4 regions of the Buttiauxella sp. 3AFRM03 genome follow, and region 3 is predicted to be linked to each of the others. Evidence: predicted binding sites of a transcription regulator. Region 3 holds the regulator's gene; each other region holds the start of a gene.
The links. Region 3 encodes CRP, which controls carbon source genes, mostly activating them, when cyclic AMP is high. Its sites were predicted from a motif close to ATGTGANNNNNNTCACAT; they were not measured.
Positions count from the first base shown of each region.

Region 1: D8682_RS14290 (PTS sugar transporter subunit IIC) is a predicted target of CRP. The motif match lies at 4,554-4,571, and genes of this name have one in related genera.
Region 2: D8682_RS10205 (enolase C-terminal domain-like protein) is a predicted target of CRP. The motif match lies at 3,482-3,499, and genes of this name have one in related genera.
Region 4: psiE (phosphate-starvation-inducible protein PsiE) is a predicted target of CRP. The motif match lies at 4,085-4,102, and genes of this name have one in related genera.

Region 1 covers NZ_CP033076.1:2,744,263-2,749,900, forward strand. Annotated here, with positions in the region: gene D8682_RS14275 (SIS domain-containing protein) at 1-954, opposite strand, end outside; gene D8682_RS14280 (GntR family transcriptional regulator) at 1,008-1,787, shown strand; gene D8682_RS14285 (6-phospho-beta-glucosidase) at 1,777-3,090, opposite strand; gene D8682_RS14290 (PTS sugar transporter subunit IIC) at 3,083-4,435, opposite strand; gene D8682_RS14295 (PTS sugar transporter subunit IIB) at 4,725-5,033, shown strand; gene D8682_RS14300 (PTS lactose/cellobiose transporter subunit IIA) at 5,037-5,354, shown strand; gene rpoC (DNA-directed RNA polymerase subunit beta') at 5,424-5,638, opposite strand, start outside.
Region 2 covers NZ_CP033076.1:1,869,502-1,875,139, reverse strand. Annotated here, with positions in the region: gene D8682_RS10215 (EAL domain-containing protein) at 1-1,227, opposite strand, end outside; gene D8682_RS10210 (GntR family transcriptional regulator) at 1,370-2,092, shown strand; gene D8682_RS10205 (enolase C-terminal domain-like protein) at 2,080-3,279, opposite strand; gene D8682_RS10200 (PTS transporter subunit EIIC) at 3,586-4,956, shown strand; gene D8682_RS10195 (methionine ABC transporter permease) at 5,021-5,638, opposite strand, start outside.
Region 3 covers NZ_CP033076.1:3,398,672-3,404,309, forward strand. Annotated here, with positions in the region: gene D8682_RS17215 (aspartate aminotransferase family protein) at 1-461, shown strand, start outside; gene D8682_RS17220 (YccS/YhfK family putative transporter) at 465-2,549, opposite strand; gene crp (cAMP-activated global transcriptional regulator CRP) at 2,641-3,273, opposite strand; gene D8682_RS17230 (OsmC family protein) at 3,587-3,991, shown strand; gene D8682_RS17235 (phosphoribulokinase) at 4,009-4,893, opposite strand; gene D8682_RS17240 (YheU family protein) at 5,067-5,285, opposite strand; gene D8682_RS17245 (hydrolase) at 5,282-5,638, opposite strand, start outside.
Region 4 covers NZ_CP033076.1:2,696,142-2,701,779, forward strand. Annotated here, with positions in the region: gene malE (maltose/maltodextrin ABC transporter substrate-binding protein MalE) at 1-918, shown strand, start outside; gene malF (maltose ABC transporter permease MalF) at 1,087-2,631, shown strand; gene malG (maltose ABC transporter permease MalG) at 2,644-3,534, shown strand; gene psiE (phosphate-starvation-inducible protein PsiE) at 3,631-4,038, opposite strand; gene D8682_RS14085 (YjbH domain-containing protein) at 4,173-5,638, opposite strand, start outside.

The DNA.
Region 1 (5,638 bases), 650 kb from region 3:
AGCGCTAGCAGGTAGAGCATCATGACCGATGGCAATAATTTGCGCGGTGGCGCTTCGCTCACGTGTCAGCTCCGCCATCATGTCACTGTCATAGCGGTGGATGTCGGCACGCGCGGCAAGATAACCGATGACGGTGGCATCGCGGTTGATAATAAGCTTTGGCCCATGGCGGAATTCCAGCATTGAATGCCAGGCTGTCATCACCTGGCCGTTACCCATTTCCAGCAGTTTGAGACTGGTTTCACAGGCAACGGCTTTTAGCGACAGGGAACCCACCACCACGACATTGTTGCGAGACTCTGCCGCCCACTGTTCGATATCCGCGGCATAGGTGCCCAGGAAATGGTTCAAACCACGTTGTAAAATCGGCAGGACTTTTTCTGCTTCAGGCCAGCCCGCAGGAGCCACCAGCAACATCAAATACCACAGGGGAACCGTGAATTCGGAAGTGGCGGCAAAGCTACCGTTAGAGGTGCCCTCTGGTACCGGGACAAAAAGCCCTTCGGGATGCTGCTGCGCAAGCTGAGCCAGGCGGCTACTGGCATTATTTGTCACCGCGAGGTGGCGCATTTTCGGATACGTTGCGAGAGCACGCTCCACAACCTTAACGGTTTCTGGTGTGTTACCTGAACTACTCACAGAAACCAACACGGTATTTTCTTGTAAGCTTTCAGGCATGAGTACCAGGTCGGTTGCCGGCACCACATCAATTTGATTTGGTACCACACTACGCAACCAATTCACGCTCGCCTGTGCAGCCAACAAAGATGAACCCGCGCCAGTAATGAGGATACGCATACCGGGATCGCATTTAGCCCAAAATGCTTCAACATCCGACTGACGCGCTTTGATTTGTGCTAGCCCTTCTTCCCACAGACGTGGCTGAGCCACGATGGCTTCAACGGTTAAACTGGCTCCCTTTTGCTGCCAGTACGCTTCATTATGATTTAACATGTTTATTTTCCACCTCTTATGGAACTTGCGCCGCGCCGGAAAATTGCTTTAGCATGCCGACACTCGCACTTTTATTCGTTAACAACCCTATCGGGGGAACCATGAAACCGGTGTACATCCTTATTCGCGATACGCTGAAAAGCGATATTCAGAACCAAAAGTACCCGGTTGGCTCCCTGATCCCTTCTGAACGCGAACTGGCGGAAACCTACCAGGTCACGCGTGCTACGGTGCAAAAAGCCATTGCCCATATGGAACAAGAAGGCCTGGTTAAAAAAGTGGTCGGCAAAGGTACCTACGTAAATCGCGCTTTTGCGCCACCGGTTTATTTGCTCAACCCAGACGGCGAAAGCAGTGCGCTAGGCGTCACGAAAGAACTCAGTGGCAAAGTCACCATCACCAGCCGGCTGATTTACCATGTCCAGCAACCTGCCGGTGAATACCTTGCAAACCAGTTTGGCGTGCCTGAAAACGAGCCTGTACATGCTATCCGCCGCGTTCGCCTGTTTGATGGCACGCCGGTGCTAGTTGAGGACAGCTACATTCCGTTAGCGATTGTCGATGCCATTGACGACGACGTTCTGCAAAACCACTCGCTTTACGCCTTCATCGAAGAGAAGTGCCAGCAAAAAATCGGCGGCACAGACTCAATGGTAGGAGCCAGCTTGTTTGACGATGTAATGGCGGCCCTGCTAGACATCCCCGTTAACTCCCCCATGTTGCACATCAAAGAGAGCACCTGGCTTGAGGACGGCACGGTGTTTAACTACTCGTGGAGTTACAACCGTGGCGACCTCTTCAGAATGCGCAGCCGTAAAAATCTCATTCCTTAAAGAATTGCGGCAGATATTCGCGGTGCGCTTCGAGTAATTCATCAAGCACCACTTTTGCTACTTTTCCCGAAGGAACCAACGGGTTCAGGGTTAACGCTTGCAAAGCTGCACCGTAGTCACCGGTGACAGCGGCTTCGACCGCCATTTCTTCCCAGGCTTTCATCAGAGAAACTAAACCTGAAACAGTGGCAGGCAACGGATCGTTGTTCAGCGGAATCGCACCGTAGCGCCCAATAACGCAGGTCGTTTCAATGGCGACGTTATCCGGCAGTGAACGAATTGCCCCGTTGTTGCGCACGTTAACTGTCATCAGGAGATTTTTATCGTTGTAAATTGCACTGATTAGCTCGCAGGCTGCTTCGGAGTAATAAGCCCCACCGCGCTGCTCAAGCAGTTTTGGTTTTTCATGCAGCTGTGGATTTCTGTACAGCTCAAATAACTCATGCTCAACCGCTTGCACCACTTCGCCACGAGTTCCATGTTCTTCGAATTCCTGAAGCTGCTTTTCCAGCACATCACTGGTGGCGTAGTAATACTGGTGATATGGGCATGGGATCACGCCAAGATGCTGGATTTGCTCCTGAAGCCACGGAATGTCCGGGATATTTTTCGGTTTGTGTTCAGTGTCATATTTAAGGTTTTTCAGCACGTCTGGCATGACATCTTTGCCATCCATGTAGACATGGGTGCCATACAGGAAATGGTTTAAGCCAACGAGTTGCAGCAAGAAGCGAGATTTATCTACACCGAGAATTTCTGCCACCATGCGTTGCATTGACTGGGATAAATTACATAGCCCAACGCATTTAATTTTGCTGTGCTTGATAACCGCTTCAGTGACGATGCCACTCGGATTGGTGAAGTTAATCAGCCACGCGTCCGGACAAAGCTCTTCCATGTCGCGGCAGATATCCAGAATGACCGGAATGGTGCGCAAAGCTTTGGCCAGCCCGCCCGCACCGTTTGTCTCCTGCCCAATTAGCCCATGTGACAATGGAATACGTTCGTCTTTAATACGCGCATCAAGTTGCCCCACACGTAGTTGGGTGGTGACAAAATCAGCATCTTTCAGCGCTTCTCGCCTGTCGAGGGTGAGATGTACCTGGCAGTCGATGCCAGCAGCCTCAACCATGCGTTTTGCCAGGTTACCAACAATCTCGAGCTTTTCGCGTCCGGCTTCTACGTCCACGAGCCAGATTTCTTTAATCGGCATTTCTGCATAGCGTTGGATAAAACCTTCGATAATCTCCGGCGTATATGAACTGCCGCCACCGATGGTCACTATCTTTAATTTATTATTCATTACGTAATCCTTCTTTATATTCCAGGGCTATTTCATCCTGATTAACGATATTTTCTTCTAGCTCGTTTTCTTCTCGCAGATACTGCTTATCCAGCGTCATAACGAACGGATAATAAATTGTCATCGCGACCGCGAGGTTAATGGCCTGGAACAACATACCTTTCCAGCCGCAGATTAAAAAACCGCTGATGAAAATAGGTGTAGTCCAGGGAATTTCCAGACCCGATGTCAATGGCAGCCAGCCAAAAGCCATAGCGCTATAGGTTATGACGCAAAGCACAACCGGAACGATAATAAAGGGGATAAACAACAGTGGATTTAGAGCAATGGGAACGCCAAATATAATGGGCTCATTAATATTAAAAATGGCGGCTGGAGAGGCAAGTTTGGCGATTTCACGCATGCGTTTGCTCTTCGCGCGGAACAACATCACCAACAGCATCGCCAGGGTAAATCCAGTCCCGCCACAAATCAAAAACACATCACGAAACTGTTGAGTAATGATGTTGACCGGTGGTAATCCTTGTTTCATTGCCTGCATGTTTTCAAGCGTTAATGAACGCCAGATTGGCCCCATGATGGCAGTAACGATAGAGTCGCCATGCAGCCCGAAAAACCAGAAGAAGCTGACAAAGAACTCTGCAACCATCTGCGATGGTAGCGTGTTACCAAGATGCATCATCGGTGCTTGCAGCACTTTGAAAATCATCTCCTGGGCCGTACCAAACGGTGTGATTTCAAAGACCAGACGAAGCAGCCAGAAGATAACAACAATCAAAAATGACGGAATGAGCGAGCTGAAGCTATTGGCAACCGCTGGCGGAACGCTGTCCGGCATTGAAATCATCAGCCGTGGATGGTTGAACAACCTGTAGAGCCGAACCGCCACCAGCGTGACAATTAAAGACAGGAAAAGCCCCTGCGCACCAAGCGCAAAGGTCGGAATGACATCCGTGATTGCGTCGCCATTTTCTTGTGGCATTCTGAACGGCGTAACAATTAAAAAAGCCACCAGTGAAATTAACACACAGGATATTTCATTTAACTGCCAGCGCTTTGCGAGGCTGATACTGGTACTGACTACCACCAGCAATGCCATCACAGAATAAGTGGCATCAAGAATATAATTCAGTTGCCCAATAAAATGCTCTCCGAAAATTCGAATAATAAATTCGCTATAACCGGGAATAGGTAAATTCGCTATCAGCAAAAAGAAAGAACCAATAATTAAAAATGGCATAATCCGAATGAAGCCATCTTTAATGGCCGAGAGATAATCATTCCCTTCAATCTTCATTGCCAGAGGCAATATTTTCCTTTCCATAAAAGCAGTGAAATTTTGCATGTTGTGGCTCACTGTGCTGGTTTTGATGTAAGTGGTATATACCACTAAATTGAAGACTATGTAGTTCAGGGTTTTCTGTCAATGGAGCACAATGAGGTTTACCAGGATTAAGCTGGTTTTGTGAGCAGCGCCACAATCGCAAGCTACCAGGGAAACGCGATATGTAACCGGTTTCAGCTCATACGAGTTTCTTTTGTGATACCTCACACACAATCATCGCAAAGCGGTTGTTGTATCGAGGCGTCACGGATAATTATCTGTATATCCAACGGACACTGAGAGCAGATCTATGAAGAATATCGTTTTGTGTTGTGCAGCGGGTATGTCGACTAGCATTTTGGTCCAACGCATGAAGGACGCCGCTCAGAAGAAAGGTATTGAAGTCTCTATCAAGGCAGTGCCGGTTGCCGAATTCAAAGACAATATCGACACCGCCGATATTGTGCTGTTAGGCCCACAAGTTAAATATGAACACGCCAAGCTACAGGCGATTGCAGAACCCATGGGTAAAACCGTGGCTGTCATCGATATGATGGATTACGGCATGATGAAAGGCGATGTCGTGCTGGATAAAGCCATGAAAATGATGGAGTCATAAGACGTGGAAGATTTAGAAACGATTATCATGGAATTGTTGGTCAATGCCGGTAGCGCACGTAGCCAGGCACTGACAGCTCTGCAAATGGCACGCAAAGGTGATTTTGCAGCAGCTCAACAAGCGATGGAAGAATCCCGTGAGTTTGTGAAACATGCTCACAAAATCCAGACCCAGCTTATCGGCTTAGACGAAGGTACTGGCAAACTGCCAGTTAACTTGATTACTGTTCATTCGCAGGATCACCTGATGAATGCGATGGTGATTCAGGATTTAGCCGAAGACATGATTGAACTGTATCGTCGCCTGCCTTTAGCTAACTGATTTTTGATTTATTTCAGGCATAAAAAAACCGCTCTTTCGAGCGGTTTTTGTTTTTGGCGTCTCTAACGATTAATCGTTATCGCTTCCGCCCAGATTACCTGCATTCAACAATTCTGCCAGGCTGGCAGTTGCATCTGCTGCAGTCACCTGAGGTACAACTGGCGCTTCGCCCGCTGCACGACGGCGCATACGATCCTGGTGGTACGCATAACCGGTACCAGCTGGGATCAGACGACCCACGATAACGTTCTCTTTCAGGCCGCGCAGTTCGTCACGTTTACCCG
Region 2 (5,638 bases), 1.5 Mb from region 3:
AAGAATCGGTGCTGTCACTTTCGGATCGGCAAAACCCCGCTCGGTAATTTCAAGTGCAATTTGCTCTGGTTTAACGGAATAACGACTTAGATAAGGGGTAATGACTTCAAGAATATGTAGACTTCTTGCGTCGCGCACGCCCAGATTAACCGAAATATGGTGGTCTGGGTTTTGGCTAAGCCACTCGCCAAGCTCGAGGAAAATAAGCTCAATGACTTGTTCAGTTAATTGCGTGACCAGCCCGGTTTGTTCCGCCAGCGGAATAAACGCATCAGGATTCAGCATTGAACCATCTTGCTGCTTCCAGCGAATTAATGCTTCAGCTCCAACGCTTTCACCGCTTTGAAGATGGACAATAGGTTGATATACCACGCTAATTTCACGGTTTTTAATGGCGTCCATCAAGCGGTTACGTGGTGATAATAACCGGCGTAGAACACGAATTAAGAATGTACCCGCAAGAAGACTAATCACTAAACCGACGGGTAGCCAAATCAATAGTTGCTCATACCAAACCGTATTCAGCGGCTCCAGTGAAGCCCAGGCCACCATGGCCAGGCCAGTTTCTGGATTGCGACGGATAACATAAAAATCGTTCTCGCTTTGAAATTCCTCTACACCTTGTTTCAGCGGTTCACGCCACGCGTCTGGAATATAGTGACTATTGCTGGCAATTATTCTCTGTTTAGCCAGACCGACCATGGCAATATTTAGCGTGTATTTACCAAATGGTAGTACGTCAATAAAGGACATCGGGTCAACTAAGGCAACATGAGAGAACTTGCCAATATAGATCATCTTGCGTTTAAAGCCTGGCAGCGGTGGCGTGGTATACCATGCATTAAAGCCATAACTACCAGAATGTTCGGGTTTACCCAGGGTTTCACCGTGGCTGAATAACTCCAGCGAACTACACAGAAGATGGTCATCCTTTTGAAATATCACTTCTTGCACATAGCGATATTCAAGGGCGATGCGATGCATGGCCTCCGCATGAGCCGGAGAGCAGGTATTGTCTTTATTGAGGTTAATATCATCAACAGCAGCAACAGCCTGCTCGATAACATTGCCGGTGCGGTACAAGGCGTGATCGGCAAACTCTCCCAGTTCGTTATGAAAAACTTGCTCGGCATTACGATGAGCAAGATAAATGCTTAACAAAATAGGCAGCAAAACCGCCAAAATAAGTATGCCACTGACCAGGCTAATAAGCTTTCGGGATGTCATTCTTTTAGACCCCGTGAGAAATTTCGTTTTTATAATGGTTTTTCATAGAAGAGGTTAGTCTATCTCACATGAATGAGGGATGTTATGTTTTCATGCTGAGTGGGCATGGAGTCTTGAGATGCGAGCATCTGGTGAGCATAAAATGAAGAAAAAAGAGTTTGTTATTCAGGATTTGTTGAGCAAGATTTATCAACATAATGATTCACAGCGACGCAAATTACCCCCTGAACGCCAGCTTGCCATGGAATATGATGTTTCGCGTTTTACTATTCGCAAAGCGCTGGAAAAACTGGTGAGTATTGGGGTCGTGGAAATTGTCCAGGGATCTGGAATTTGGATTAACCCACAGGCCCGTAATAACCCGCTGGTCTATAACTCCATCACCGAAAAGCGTTTTGATCAGATGGCGTTTCGCATGGTGAATCTGCATAAGAAATTACCTAATCGCGAAGAGCAGCAAGTTTTTGGTGTGGGTGAAAATGACTACATCTGGCAGTTTTGCCGCTTGCGATATGTCGATAATCAAAAGGTACAAATCGAGATTTCGCGTATGCCGGTACAGGATTTCCCTGATTTAAACCAGCAAGTGATTGAACGCTCGATTCAACAATATGTGCTGAGCAAGGGGTTGCGAATTTCTCACCTGCTAACCAGTTATCAGGCGGTGGCGGTTAGCAAAGAACAGGCGGCCTTACTGGAATGTAAAAAAGGTATCCCGGCGATGCACATCATCAACCGGGGCATTCTGGAAGGGGGGCGCGTTTTTGAAATCAGCGACATCATCGACATCAACTATTCCTGCACCTACGTCATCCCCTATAACCATGACAATTTAGCGTATCGGCAGGGCACTCAAGGCGTGTGAATCGCCCCATTAGGCAAGCGACTTTGCGTCCACTCGTGTGGGCGATATTCCACCGGGAAGGCTTCCGCTTTTTGTTGATCGAAACCGACGCCAATGCCCGGCTTTTCAAGCGGATAAATATAACCGCGCTCTGCAATTGGCGCGCCGGGGAACACCGCTTCGGTATTCGGTTTATTCGGAATAAACTCCTGAATCGCCGCATTGTGCAGGTGAATATTTAAATGGGTATTCACCGCCACGCCGATTGGCGTCATGTCAGATGGGCCATGCCAGGCCAGACGCACACCAAATGCCTGGCAAAGAATGGCGAGTTTCAACGCTGGAGTTATCCCGCCAATTTGTGAAACGTGGCAGCGAATAAAATCGATGCGCCGATTCACAATCAAATCATGCCATTCAGCCGGGTTATTAAACAATTCGCCCATTGCCAGCGGCACTGATGAATGCGCGCGGACTTGCTCTAACCAGGCACTTTGTTGCGGCGGCAGAATATCTTCGATAAACCACGGTTGATAAGGCTCAAGCGCTTTTGCCAGCTGCACCGCTTGCTGCGGGAATAAACGTTCATGCACATCGTGAAGAATATGGAACTGGTTGCCGTACTTCTCGCGCAGCGCTTTGAACATCGCCACGGTATTCGCCATATATTCGTCCTGATCGTAATAGGCGCCAGGCGTTGGCTCACGAGTGGCATGCAAACCTTGCGGCGTGCCACCGTAGAAACCTAACTGGCAGCGAATGTAGCGGTAACCTTGCGCCAGCAGTTTGTCCACTTCCAGATACAACCCTTCCAGGGTTTCACTGGCGGCGTGGCTGTAAGCGGCGATAGCGTCTTTCGATTTTCCGCCCAGCAATTGGTATAGCGGCATTCCGGCAAGCTGGCCTTTGATATCCCAAAGTGCCATATCCACACCGGCAATGGCGTTGTTGATGACCGGGCCGTTACGCCAGTAAGCGTTGACGGTCATCATCTGCCATAAGTCTTCGATATTATTGGCATCGCGTCCGATAAGCAGTGGTTTGAGGTATTCATCGACCATGGTTTTCACGGCCAGCGGGCGTTGCTGGAAGGTGGCACAGCCGTGGCCGGTCACACCCTTATTGGTGGTAACTCGCACTGTGACCAGGTTGTGACGGTCGGGGCGGGTAATAAAACATTCGATATTTTCAATAATGGTTGGCTGCACAAGATGACTCCGCAATGCGTTTTAAAAACGTTCATTGGCTTTTCAGGTTTAAGGCTTCTGCTTTTTACTATCACCCTATTTTTGACTGCGGGTAAATCATTTTTTTTGCTTATTTTTATTGGTCAGGAAAAGGTGTGCGGTGAACATAAAAACCGTACCAATTTGTCTCTTTAGGTGGTTTCATGGCTTTTGTATAGGCTAATTGTGATGTTGTTCAAAGTTTATTGGTTTGTTTTAGTGGTTGCGATTCCCTACCATCATGGGCATTCAACACATAACAATAAGCAATTTTTTGGGGAGTGACAGATGGGGACCCGTGATGCCATTAATAATATTATTCACCTGATTGGTGGGGCGGATAATATTAGTAAAGCCTGGCACTGTATGACGCGCTTGCGCTTCTCTCTGATTGACGAGAATAAAATTGATCAGTCCGGGATTAAAAAAATCCCTGGTGTTTTAGGGGCGCAGATTCAGAGCGATCAATTCCAGATAATTATTGGCCCGCAGGTCAACAGTTGGTATGAACAACTGACCCACGAGCTTGGCTCCACTCCTGAACAAACTGCGCCAACCCACGCGAAGAAAGCGCGCAAAAGCCTGGTGTCAATGTTTATGGATACCGTGTCGGGCGTGTTTGGCCCGATTGTTCCCGCCATTGCCGGTGCCGGGATGATTAAAGGCCTGCTGGCGGGTTTGATTGCCTTGAAAGTGGTTTCGGCGAAAAGCGACACGGTGATCGTTATCGATTTAATCGCCAGTGGCGTGTTCTATTTTTTACCGTTCTTTTTGGCCATCTCCGCGGCGCGAATCTTCAAGACCAATGAATACCTGGCTGCGGCTGTCGCGGCATGCTTTATGTATCCATCGCTGATTGAAGCCGCCAAAGCACTGGCGGGCCACGCACCTGATGCGGTCGGTGCGTTTTACTTCCTGAATGTGATCCCCGTTTCGGTGTTCAACTACGCCTCAAGCGTGATTCCGGTGATTTTTTCGGTTCTGGCATTAAGTTACATCCATCGCTGGGTGGATAAAATCATGCCGGATGTGCTGAAAACGGTGTTTACCCCGACGCTCACCCTGTTCCTTGCGGCGTTAGTGGCGCTGGTGGTGATTGGGCCGCTGGGGATTTATCTTGGCAAAGGGTTGGCGTGGTTTATTGAAGGGCTATTTGGGGTGTCGGCGAGCTTTGCCGGATTAGTCGTAGGGGCGATTCGTCCGGTGGCTATTCTGACCGGTATGCACCACGCCATGACGCCAATCGCACTGCAAAACTTTACCGATCGCGGCTACGACATGCTGATGCCAATGATGTTCATGGCCAATATGGCGATTGCCGGTTCCACGTTTGCCATCTGGAAGCAGAGCAAATCCCGTGAAGAACGTGCTGTGGTTCTGCCAGCGGCAATTTCCGCGCTGCTGGGTATCACTGAACCGGCACTGTTTGGTGTACTGACTCGCTACAAGAAAGCGTTTATTGCCGCCACGGTTGCCAGCTCCCTCGCTTCGGCATTCATTGCTTTCTTCGGTGTGCGTTTGTATGGCTATATTTTGTCGAGCATTTTCAGTTTGCCGGCGTACATCGGCCCGTACTTTATCTTTGCGTTGATGGGCGTGGCGCTGGCATTGGGACTGTCGTTTACGCTGACAACTTTACTGGTGCGCGAGAAGAACTGAAAACAGGCGCTTATCCGACCAATGTGTCTTGTCGGTCGGATAAGCGTTAGCGTCATCCGACGCTTTACCGCCGGTGCGCGAGACGGCGTACCAGGCGGTCACCAATACTTTGTACAAGCTGCACCATCACCACTAAAATCACCACCGTGCCGACCATCACCTGGTCGTTAAAACGCTGGTAACCGTAACGAATCGCCAGATCTCCCAGACCGCCACCGCCAATCACACCTGCCATCGAGGAAAAGCCAATCAGCATCACCACGGTGAGCGTAATCCCTGCCAGAATGGCCGGTAGCGCTTCGGGTAGCAGCACTTTGCCGACGATATGCCAGACATTTCCACCCATCGACAAAATGGCTTCAATACGGCCTTTATCGACTTCATCCAGGGCGTTTTCCACTACTCGGGCAAAAAATGGAAACGCACCAATGGTGATGGGGACCACTGCCGCCGTGCTGCCCAACGTAGTGCCGATGATAATGCGGGTGAATGGGATTAAGGCAATCAACAGCACAATGAACGGTAGTGAACGCCCAACATTCACCACGCTGCCAATAACCTGATTCAAAACCGGTGCCGGTAGGACGCCGTCACGACGGGTGAGAAACAGCAACACGCCCAGCGGCAAACCGATAATCACGGTGAAAAGCGCGGCAAGGCCGACCATATATAACGTATCGAG
Region 3 (5,638 bases):
CTAAAGCGCTCGGCGGCGGTTTCCCGGTAAGCGTTATGCTGACGACGCAGGAAATCGCTTCTGCATTCCATGTCGGCACCCACGGTTCCACTTACGGCGGAAACCCGCTGGCGTGTGCGGTGGCAGGGGCAGCATTTGATGTTATCAACACGCCGGAAGTGTTGAATGGCGTTACGGAAAAACGCCAGCTGTTCGTCAAGCATTTGCAGCACATTGACGAGCAGTTTGATGTGTTCAGCGATATTCGCGGTATGGGTTTGCTGATTGGCGCTGAGCTGAAACCGCAATACCAAGGCCGTGCACGTGAATTCCTGCATGCCGCTGCTCAGGAAGGGGTGATGGTGTTGAATGCCGGTCCTGATGTTATGCGCTTCGCGCCAGCCTTGATTGTTGAAAATGCCGATATTGATGAAGGTATGGCGCGCTTTGCAAAAGCAGTGGCGAAGATCGTTAACGGATAGTCGTTAATCCGACCGCCGCAAGCGGTTCAGCCAGATACCATGATGTGGCCGCTGACGCCATGCAACCGAAGAAATAGTGTGCATGGTGCTGAGGTGGCCCAAAATCCGCTGTAAATGTTGTTCCATCGTGCTCAATGGCCCACTCGGAAGCCCTTCCAGTGGGTCAAGAATATTCGCATCCTGGGTTTCGCCAGGCCCATCATATTGCAGCCGCTGCTGGCATCGTTGCAGCGCAATTTCACACGACTGCAAATAGCGCTGGGCTAAATCCGGTGTCAGCATGTTGTGCTCGCGCGCAAGCGTAGTCATGGCGTTGATGTGCTCGACAATAAACTGGCTGTGCGTCACCCACAATTTCATATCTGCCAGGTAATGCGAGTTAAAACCGGGTTCCTGCATCGCCTGATTCAGTGAGTTAAACAGCGCATTATGGGCTTGATTGACCTTCATTCGTTGCCAGGCTAGCGGCGTGGGTTCGGGATCGTTGCTCAGAATCAGGCGAATCGCGTCCTGGTCTTTTTCAAGCGCGTCGTGGGCGTTCTGGCGCAACAAACCGCTTTGCCACTGCGGCCACAGCCAAACCATGCCACCGAAGGCAATCAAACAGCCGAGCAGAGTATCAATCAAGCGCGGGACGATAAATTGCTCGGCGCTGAGTGTGAGCAGTTGCAGGGTATATACCGCCGTCACGGTAAAACCAATCGTCGCCCAGCCATAGCTCTGGCGAATAAACAAATAGCTGACCAGCGTAATGACCAGCATCGCGGCCAGGGCAATGCTTTGTGGGAAGTGAAAGTGCAGGGCGATACCCGCAATAGCCAGGCCAGCAATGGTCCCTGCCGAACGGTGAAGAATGCGCACCCGCGTGGCACCGTAGCCGTTTTGCGTAACGAACATCACCGTCATTAAAATCCAGTAGGGTTTCGGCAGATGTAAAAATGCCCCGAAAAGACTGGCGATGGTTAGCATTACGCCTAGTCGGGCGGCGTTGCGCAGGGCGGCAGATTTCAACGACAAATAGCTTTTCAGTGCTGCCCACAGCGGTAAACGGCGCTGCCGGTCTTCCATTAAATCACGGGCGTACAGAGGGCGTTGGATGCGCAGCACGCGGGCGATACGGCTGAAGTGATAATGACAAAACTGCCCAACCGGGTTGTCCGGATTCTGGCGAGCAATTTTCTCGAGGGCTTCAATTTGTTTCTCCATCGTAAAACGCTGTGGGTAACGATGGTAGAGAATGTCATCGGCCAATACGCGCAAGCGTGCCGCAATGGTCTGCGCATTCCAGCGAATAACCGCTTCTGCATGGCTTTTCGCGACAAGTTTTTGCACCTCGGCAGGCTGGTGCAAACTGACGGAGATGTGCTCCTGCAAATCTAACGCTATCTGAAAAGAGCGTAACAAATGTTTGTAACCGTTCTGCTGATTCGCCGACAGCATATGCAGCTGTTGGTAGCAGATGGTGATCAGGTCTACGGCTTTTTGCTGGCGAGCCAGCAGTGGAGGCAGCGCTGTTTCGGGATCAGCATGTTGTGTCAGCATGCCGTATTTGGCTTCACAGTACTCCGCCAATTGGCGATAGAGCAGGCTTAACGTTTCGCGCAGCGGCTGCTCACGCCACATCCAGAACCAAAACCAGTTAAAGACTCCGTACCAAATCGTGCCGGAGACATATAACACCATCGGCTTCCAGATAGGCATATTGCCGGCCATGCTTAGCGTAAAGATGGCCGCAATCAGCGATGCCGGAAGCAAACGTGCGTGCAGGGCGCTGATTTCAGCGGTGACGCCTAACAAGAGCGCCATCACCATAAGAATGATGGGCAATGGGACCGCGGTGTAGAGCAGCAAAAGCTGCATGATTAAACTGCTGGTCGCAAAAAGAGTGCCGCCAACAATCAGGCGTTTAAAAAAACGCTTATGGGGTGTATCCAGACCAGCAATGTTGCAACAAGCGGGCACTAACGAGAAAAGCAGACCTAACTGCAAATTCCCCAGTAGTAAACCGATCCCCACAGGAAGGCACAGCACCAGCGTTTGCCGCAGTGCATAGTTAACTTCAGGGTGATAGATTAATCTTCTCCACATATGCTTGTCATACTTTGTGTTGCAGGTGTTTGGATTTTAAAGACAAAAAAAGGCGTGTCCATAAAGCAACACGCCTTTTTTGAAACGGAAATTAACGAGTGCCGTAAACGACGATCGTTTTGCCGTGAGCGGAGATCAGGTTCTGATCTTCCAGCATTTTCAAGATACGACCGACAGTTTCACGAGAACAACCGACGATCTGACCAATTTCCTGACGGGTAATTTTAATCTGCATACCGTCTGGGTGAGTCATTGCATCAGGCTGTTTTGCCAGGTTCAACAGTGTCTGCGCGATACGACCAGTCACATCGAGGAATGCCAGGTTACCGACTTTCTCAGAAGTGACTTGCAGACGACGAGCCATCTGGGAAGAAAGACGCATCAGAATGTCTGGGTTTACCTGGATCAGCTGGCGGAATTTTTTATAGGAAATTTCAGCCACTTCACAGGCAGATTTAGCACGGACCCAGGCACTACGTTCCTGGCCTTCTTCGAACAGCCCTAACTCACCAATAAAGTCGCCCTGATTCAGATAGGAGAGGATCATTTCCTTGCCCTCTTCATCTTTGATCAGAACAGCTACAGAGCCCTTGACGATGTAATACAGCGTCTCTGCTTTTTCACCCTGGTGGATCAGTGTGCTCTTCGATGGATACTTATGAATGTGGCAATGGGACAAGAACCATTCGAGAGTCGGGTCTGTTTGCGGTTTGCCAAGCACCATGCGCGGTTATCCTCTGTTTATAACTGGCTACCAACGACAGGACGCTAAACATCCTGTCTGGCGTTGCAAGTATTAGAATATTCCCCACTTTGGGGAGATGGCATGCAAGTCATTCTTGCTGCCTGTAATTAGTGACGTCCTTTGCATCTATGCATTACGTCAATGTATCAATGTAGCATCCGGATTGTTTTAGCATAGCTTTTGGCAGGTGTCTCCTATTGTCTCGTTTCAGCATGACGTAGGTCGCCTTCCGTTGCCAGTTTTGCTGCATCCGCGTACTCTGGAAGGTAATTTTTTCAATGGGAGAAGCAACATGCAGGCACGTGTGAAATGGGTTGAAGGGTTAACTTTCCTTGGTGAATCCGCTTCAGGACACCAGATTCTGATGGACGGTAATTCTGGCGATAAAGCACCGAGCCCGATGGAAATGGTACTGATGGCTGCCGGGGGTTGCAGTGCAATCGACGTGGTTTCTATTTTGCAAAAAGGCCGCTACGACGTCACCGACTGCGAAGTGAAATTGACCTCTGAGCGTCGCGAAGAAGCTCCTCGTCTTTTTACTCACATCAACCTGCATTTCATCGTGACAGGCAAAGAGCTAAAAGATAACGCGGTTTCCCGCGCGGTTGATTTATCTGCTGAGAAGTATTGCTCTGTTGCACTGATGCTGGAAAAAGCCGTAAATATCACGCACAGCTACGAAGTCATTGAAGGCTAGTGTGCAAAACAGGGCGGTTACTCGCCGCCCTGATTATTGATATTTCGTCCTTCCGCCAGACGCTTCACTAACGGCGTCATGATCAATTCCATCGCCAGCCCCATTTTGCCGCCCGGTACCACTATTGTATTGATGTGGGAAATGAATGAGCCTTGCAACATGGCGAGCAAGTAGGGGAAATCGATGTCATCCAACCCGCGAAAATGAATCACCACAAAACTTTCATCCAGCGATGGAATTCCGCGTGCAGCAAACGGGTTAGAGGTATCGACAGTCGGGACACGCTGGAAGTTAATGTGCGTGCGTGAAAATTGTGGCGTGATGTAATTGATGTAGTCGTCCATTGAGCGCACCACTGAATCCATCACCGCTTCCCGGGAATGCCCACGTTCGCTGGTATCACGCACCAGTTTTTGAATCCATTCCAGGTTGACAATCGGCACTACGCCAACCAGCAAGTCGACGGCATTCGCCACATCGTGCTGTGGGGTGACGACTCCACCGTGCAATCCTTCATAGAACAACACATCGGTCGGTTCAGGCAGCGATTGCCACGGTGTAAACGTCCCAGGAATTTGGTTCCAGGGGACGGCTTCGTCATAGGTATGAAGATACTTACGCGATTTACCTTGCCCGGTTTTTCCGTACTCGATAAACGTTTGTTCCAGCAGGCCGAAGTCATTCGCTTCCGGACCGAAGTAACTGATATGGCGGCCTAAGTCGCGTGCTTTACGAATAGCCATATCCATTTCAGGACGCGTGAAACGATGGAAGCTGTCACCTTCAACTTCGGCAGCGCGCAGGTTGAGTTGCTGGAATATTTTGCGGAAGGCAAGGCTGGTGGTGGTCGTTCCCGCGCCGCTGGAACCTGTTACGGCAATAACCGGATGTTTGGCTGACATAAGGCAACAACTCCATGGGTAATCACAAGTGTGTGTTCGTAAGGGCTGGCCCTCACCCTAACCCTCTCCCCCTGGAGAGGAGACTGTCCGGATTTCGCTTTGGTTCTTCCCCTTCTCCCTCAGGGATAGGGCCAGGGTGAGGGTGGTTTTACTATGCAGTATAGAATAAACGCTTAGCCGCGAAGCTGCCCGCGAGCCATGATATTCACCGTTTCGTGAAGCTCCGACCATACCAGCACAGCCTCGCCACTTTGTAGCTGGCGCTTAACATCGGCCACTTTTTGCTCCAGCGAACGCTCTTGTTCACCATAATCGGTACCTTCACGTAATACAAAGGATTCAATCAGATTATCAAGCGTTTCGGGGGGGAGATCTTGCCAGGGAATCATCATAATGACGGGTCCAAAAATTTAGACAACCACTGCGGGATGCGTTGCTCGAGCCACATTTCCGGACGCCGTAGCGTGCCACCAACAAATCCAACATGCCCACCATAGCGCGTCAGTTGATACTCAATATTGGCAGGCAGTATCGCTGTGTCGGGGATCACATGGTGATCCATAAACGGGTCATCTTTAGCGTGAATGATTAACGTCGGCGTTTTGATTTGCGGCAGCAACGGCATGGCGCTGCATTGACGATAGTAGTCGATAGCATCTGCAAAGCCATGAATCTTCGAGGTGATCAAATCGTCAAACTCACGCAGACGACGCACTCCTTTAAGCTGGCGCATATCTACCGGGAG
Region 4 (5,638 bases), 700 kb from region 3:
CGTTTCGGTGGTTACGCACAATCTGGCCTGCTGGCCGAAATCACTCCAGACAAAGCTTTCCAGGACAAACTGTATCCGTTTACCTGGGACGCAGTTCGTTACAACGGCAAAATCATTGCTTACCCAGTCGCGGTTGAAGCACTCTCTCTGATTTATAACAAAGACTTAGTCCCTAACCCGCCAAAAACCTGGGAAGAAATCCCGGCGCTGGATAAGCAGCTGAAAGCAAAAGGTAAGAGCGCGTTGATGTTCAACCTGCAAGAACCGTACTTCACCTGGCCGCTGATTGCTGCTGACGGTGGTTACGCGTTCAAACTCGAAAACGGCAAATATGACGTGAAAGATGTCGGCGTGGACAGCCCAGGCGCGAAAGCGGGCCTGACCTTCCTGGTCGACATGATTAAAAACAAACAAATGAATGCGGATACCGATTACTCCATCGCAGAAGCGGCCTTTAACAAAGGCGAAACCGCGATGACGATTAACGGCCCGTGGGCATGGTCCAACATCGATAAGAGCAAAATCAATTACGGCGTAGCGCTGCTGCCAACCTTCAAAGGCAAAGCATCTAAACCGTTCGTTGGTGTGCTGAGTGCCGGTATCAATGCGGCTAGCCCGAACAAAGAACTGGCGAAAGAGTTCCTGGAAAACTACCTGATGACCGACCAGGGCCTGGCTGAAGTCAACAAAGACAAGCCATTGGGCGCAGTTGCTCTGAAATCTTACCAGGATCAACTGGCGAAAGATCCACGTATCGCTGCCACCATGGATAACGCCCAAAAAGGCGAAATCATGCCTAACATCCCGCAAATGGCCGCCTTCTGGTATGCCACACGCACCGCCGTCATCAACGCAGTTAGCGGTCGTCAGACTGTTGATGAAGCGCTGAAAGATGCTCAGGGACGTATTACTAAGTAAGTCATTCCCCCTCACCCCGGCCCTCTCCCCGTTGGGGCGAGGGAGATAACCGAGCAATCCCCTCCAGCTCAGGGGACGGTGAGAACCGCGCAATCCCCTCTCCCTCAGGGAGAGGGTTAGGGTGAGGGTGGTTTCAGATGATAAGTTGTAGAGGTAGAGGAAGACCCCATGGATGTTGTTAAAAAGAGCCACTGGTGGCAAAGCGATGTACTGAAGTGGTCAGTCATCGGCCTGATGGGACTGCTGGTTGGTTATCTTATTGTCATAATGTACGCCCAGGGGGAGTACCTGTTTGCCATCATGACGCTGATTTTAAGCTCAGCTGGCCTCTATATTTTTGCCAACCGTAAGGCTTATGCCTGGCGTTATGTTTACCCTGGAATGGCTGGTATGGGGCTGTTTGTCCTGTTCCCATTGGTTTGTACCATCGCCATCGCCTTCACCAACTACAGCAGCACCAACCAGTTGACCCAGGAACGGGCACAGGAAGTGCTGATGGACCGCCAATATCAGGCGGGCAAAACCTTTAACTTCGGCCTTTATCCGGCGGGCGATGAGTGGCAACTGGCCCTCACCGACGGAGAAACTGGCAAAAATTACCTCTCCGACGCCTTTAAATTTGGCGGCGAGCAGCACCTGAAATTGAAAGAAGCGGATGCGCTGCCAACGGGCGAAAAAGCCAATCTGCGCGTGATCACGCAAAACCGCGCGGCATTGACGCAAATCACCGCGCAAATGCCAGATCAAAGCACGCTGACCATGAGTTCCCTGCGCCAGTTTTCCGGCACCCGTCCACTGTATACGGCGGCGGATAACGGTGAGCTGACCAACAACCAAAGCGGCGTTAAATACCGCCCGAATAACGATATTGGTTTCTATCAGTCTGTTAACGCCGAAGGCAACTGGGGCAACGAGCAATTAAGCCCGGGCTACACAGTGACCATCGGCTGGAAAAACTTCTTACGTGTGTTCCACGATGAAGGCATCCAAAAACCATTTATGGCGATTTTCGTCTGGACGGTGATCTTCTCAATCCTGACGGTGATTCTCACCGTGGCTGTCGGCATGATTCTGGCGTGTGTTGTGCAGTGGGAATCCCTGAAAGGCAAAGCGATTTATCGCGTGATGTTGATCCTGCCATACGCGGTACCGTCGTTTATTTCTATTTTGATTTTCAAAGGGTTGTTCAACCAAAGTTTCGGTGAAATCAACATGATGTTGAGCTCACTGTTTGGTATCAAACCCGCCTGGTTTAGCGACCCAACCACCGCACGTTCCATGATAATTATCGTCAATACCTGGCTCGGTTATCCATACATGATGATTTTGTGCATGGGCTTGTTGAAAGCGATTCCGGACGACTTATACGAAGCTTCGGCAATGGATGGTGCAGGCCCATTCCAGAATTTCTTTAAAATCACGCTGCCGCTGCTGATTAAGCCGCTGACACCACTGATGATTGCCAGCTTTGCCTTTAACTTTAACAACTTCGTGCTGATTCAGCTGTTAACCAATGGCGGGCCAGACAGGCTCGGCACCACAACGCCTGCGGGCTACACGGACTTGCTGGTGAGCTACACCTACCGCATTGCCTTTGAAGGCGGCGGCGGTCAGGACTTTGGTTTAGCGGCGGCTATCGCAACGCTTATCTTCCTGCTGGTTGGGGCATTAGCGATTGTTAACCTGAAAGCCACCCGCATGAAGTTTGATTAAGGAGCGATTCACATGGCAATGGTTCAACCCAAATCTCAAAAGCTGCGTCTGTTTACCACGCATCTGCTACTACTGATATTTATCGCGGCAATTATGTTCCCGCTGCTGATGGTGATTGCGATTTCACTGCGCCCGGGTAACTTCGCCACTGGCAGCCTGATCCCGGATCAAATCTCCTGGGAGCACTGGAAATTAGCACTGGGCTTTAGCGTGCAACATGCCGATGGCAGCGTCACGCCACCGCCGTTCCCGGTGCTGTTGTGGCTGTGGAACTCCATCAAGATTGCGGCGATTACCGCGCTGGGGATTGTCACGCTTTCAACCACTTGTGCTTATGCGTTTGCCCGTATGCGTTTCCCTGGCAAAGCCACGTTGCTCAAAGGGATGCTGATTTTCCAGATGTTCCCGGCGGTATTGTCACTGGTGGCGTTGTATGCCTTGTTTGACCGCCTCGGCCAGTACATTCCGTTTATTGGTTTGAATACGCACGGTGGGGTGATCTTCGCCTATCTTGGCGGTATTGCGCTGCATGTGTGGACGATTAAGGGCTACTTCGAAACTATCGATAACTCGCTGGAAGAAGCGGCAGCGCTGGATGGTGCAACTCCATGGCAAGCCTTCCGCCTGGTGTTGCTGCCGCTGTCTGTGCCAATTCTGGCAGTGGTATTTATTCTGTCGTTTATCGCCGCGATTACCGAAGTGCCAGTCGCGTCATTGTTACTGCGTGACGTCAACAGCTACACCCTGGCGGTAGGTATGCAGCAATATCTCAACCCACAAAACTATTTGTGGGGCGACTTTGCTGCTGCCGCTGTGCTCTCAGCCATCCCGATTACCGTCGTGTTCTTACTGGCGCAACGCTGGCTAGTGAGCGGCCTGACGGCGGGAGGGGTGAAAGGATAAGATTTCCTGTCAGTTATTGCTTCATCTTATGTCATGCCACTGCAAACCCTCAATTTGACTTAGCCTCATTTCCGGCGGCCTTCGGGCCGCCTTTTTTTATTCTCGTTTTAAGCGACTGCTATTACACAACCACAGCGTGATCACCAGTAACAAAATCGCCCCCGAGTAGATCAATACATCGCGCGGATCTTTATGGTCGATGATGATAAGCCGCACAATGGCGGTGATGCCGATATAGATAAAGTAACGCAGTGGGAAGTGATAACCGGATTGAAAGTACTTCACGATCAACGCGATAAATTCGAAGTAAAGAAAGTAAACCACCAGCCCTTCAATCAGCTGATACTTGCTGGCTTGATCGCTGGGCGCAAACAGCGAGGTGGCTAAGTGCAGCGTTTCTTTACCCAGGAAGATGATGAGGATTACGCCGAGCGCAAGCAACGCCAGATTGAGGACCGTTTGCATAATTTTAGCGATGAGTTCAACGCGGGGGGTGGTTGTCATAAGAACGCCTCATGTTTGGGTATCGAGGTGTTGTTATACGTTAAAACTGTGATCTGAATCTAATTTTTCTGCTTATGTTGCCCCCTCACCCCGGCCCCTCTCCCTGTGGGAGAGGGGCCGGGGTGAGGGCATGATCACCTGAAATTAATATCCCGATCGCTCGTCATCCCATACAACTCAAACTTACGACCCAGCATCTGCCCACCGTCACGCGTCAGCGGTGTCCAGCTCACTTGCGCGCGGCTGCGGGTTGGTGATGATGAGAAAAGATCCAACGGCACATTGACGTAGAAACCTTTGGTGAAATCCCCTTCCCCGTACTCTTCTTTCGACACATTAGTAATGGTCGCGTACGTCCCCACCACCACGCCGCTGTCGAAGCGTTTCGAGATCTCCAGCGTGCCGCCTTTATCTTTTGCCAGATATTGGCCAATGCTGAGTTTAACCAGCACATCTTCGGCAAACGGTGGTGTCCAGTAACCGGTGATATGGCCAGTTGGCGCGCTGTAGTCGGTGAACTTCATCATGTCCAGCGAGCTGGTCCAGTCACGCTGTTTGACGTAGTTGGCATTGGCACCAATTGCCCAGTTACTGTCGACCGGACGATACAACACTTCCGCCCCAACCCCGCCATACATGGTTTCGAGATAACCGCCGTACACCTGTCCATACCAGCTGTTGCCCAAATACTGGAAGTAGTTAGCTTGCAGGTTGTTGACGTAAATATCGTTCTCGACGTAATCACGGACGTGAGTACGTACACGCGGCAACGTCGAATCATTCGGAGGATTGGTGTAGTTAAATTTGTCGTAGTTATTGGCGATGTTGGCAAACAGACTGCCGGTGGTCAGCAAGTGATCCGTCACCCACCAGTCGGCAGTGCCCATCACGCCAACCTGATACATATAGAAGCTTTCTGGCCCGCCGACAGACTGGTTGAGCACCGGGTTAATCGCGAAATTCAGCTTCGATTTATCGATGAAATAACCCTGCTCGGTTTTCTCAGGAATGATCGGCTCAACGCGCTTTTGTACCAGTTGCGTTTCATGCCCCAGCGGCTCACCTTCAAGGTGATGACGCAGACTCGCAACGTCTGTTTCTGTCGTTACCTGCGGCAGATTCAGACGCGTTTCGGTAATTCGAACCGTGCGGATATTCTCCGGCAGGTCGTTCATGATGATACGGTTGGCACGCTCAATCCCTTCGTGGGAGTCGCGGTATTTCACCTGCTCGCCAGTCACATACAAGGTATCGCCTTTTACCTGAATATTCGGGTTCGCCAGACCGGCGTTGTATTTGAGCTGCGTGAGCTGATTCGCCACCACCGTCGGTTGCAAAATTTCATCTTGCGGTTGCGGCTGATATTGCGGGCGGCGATTATCGTTATAACCTGGGCGCAAATCGTTGAAGTTAGTGCGTAACGTGACGCCAAACATCAGGGTATTGCCACGCTCATAGCTGACGTTAACGTCGGCCCAATCGGCGACGCGGTAGATAGCACCGACGTTAAAGTTGCTACGCTGTTCGAGTTTCCCGGCAAAATCTTGCGTGTAATTATTACCTTCGTATTCCAGTTTCAGGCGCAGCGGTTGCCACGGAG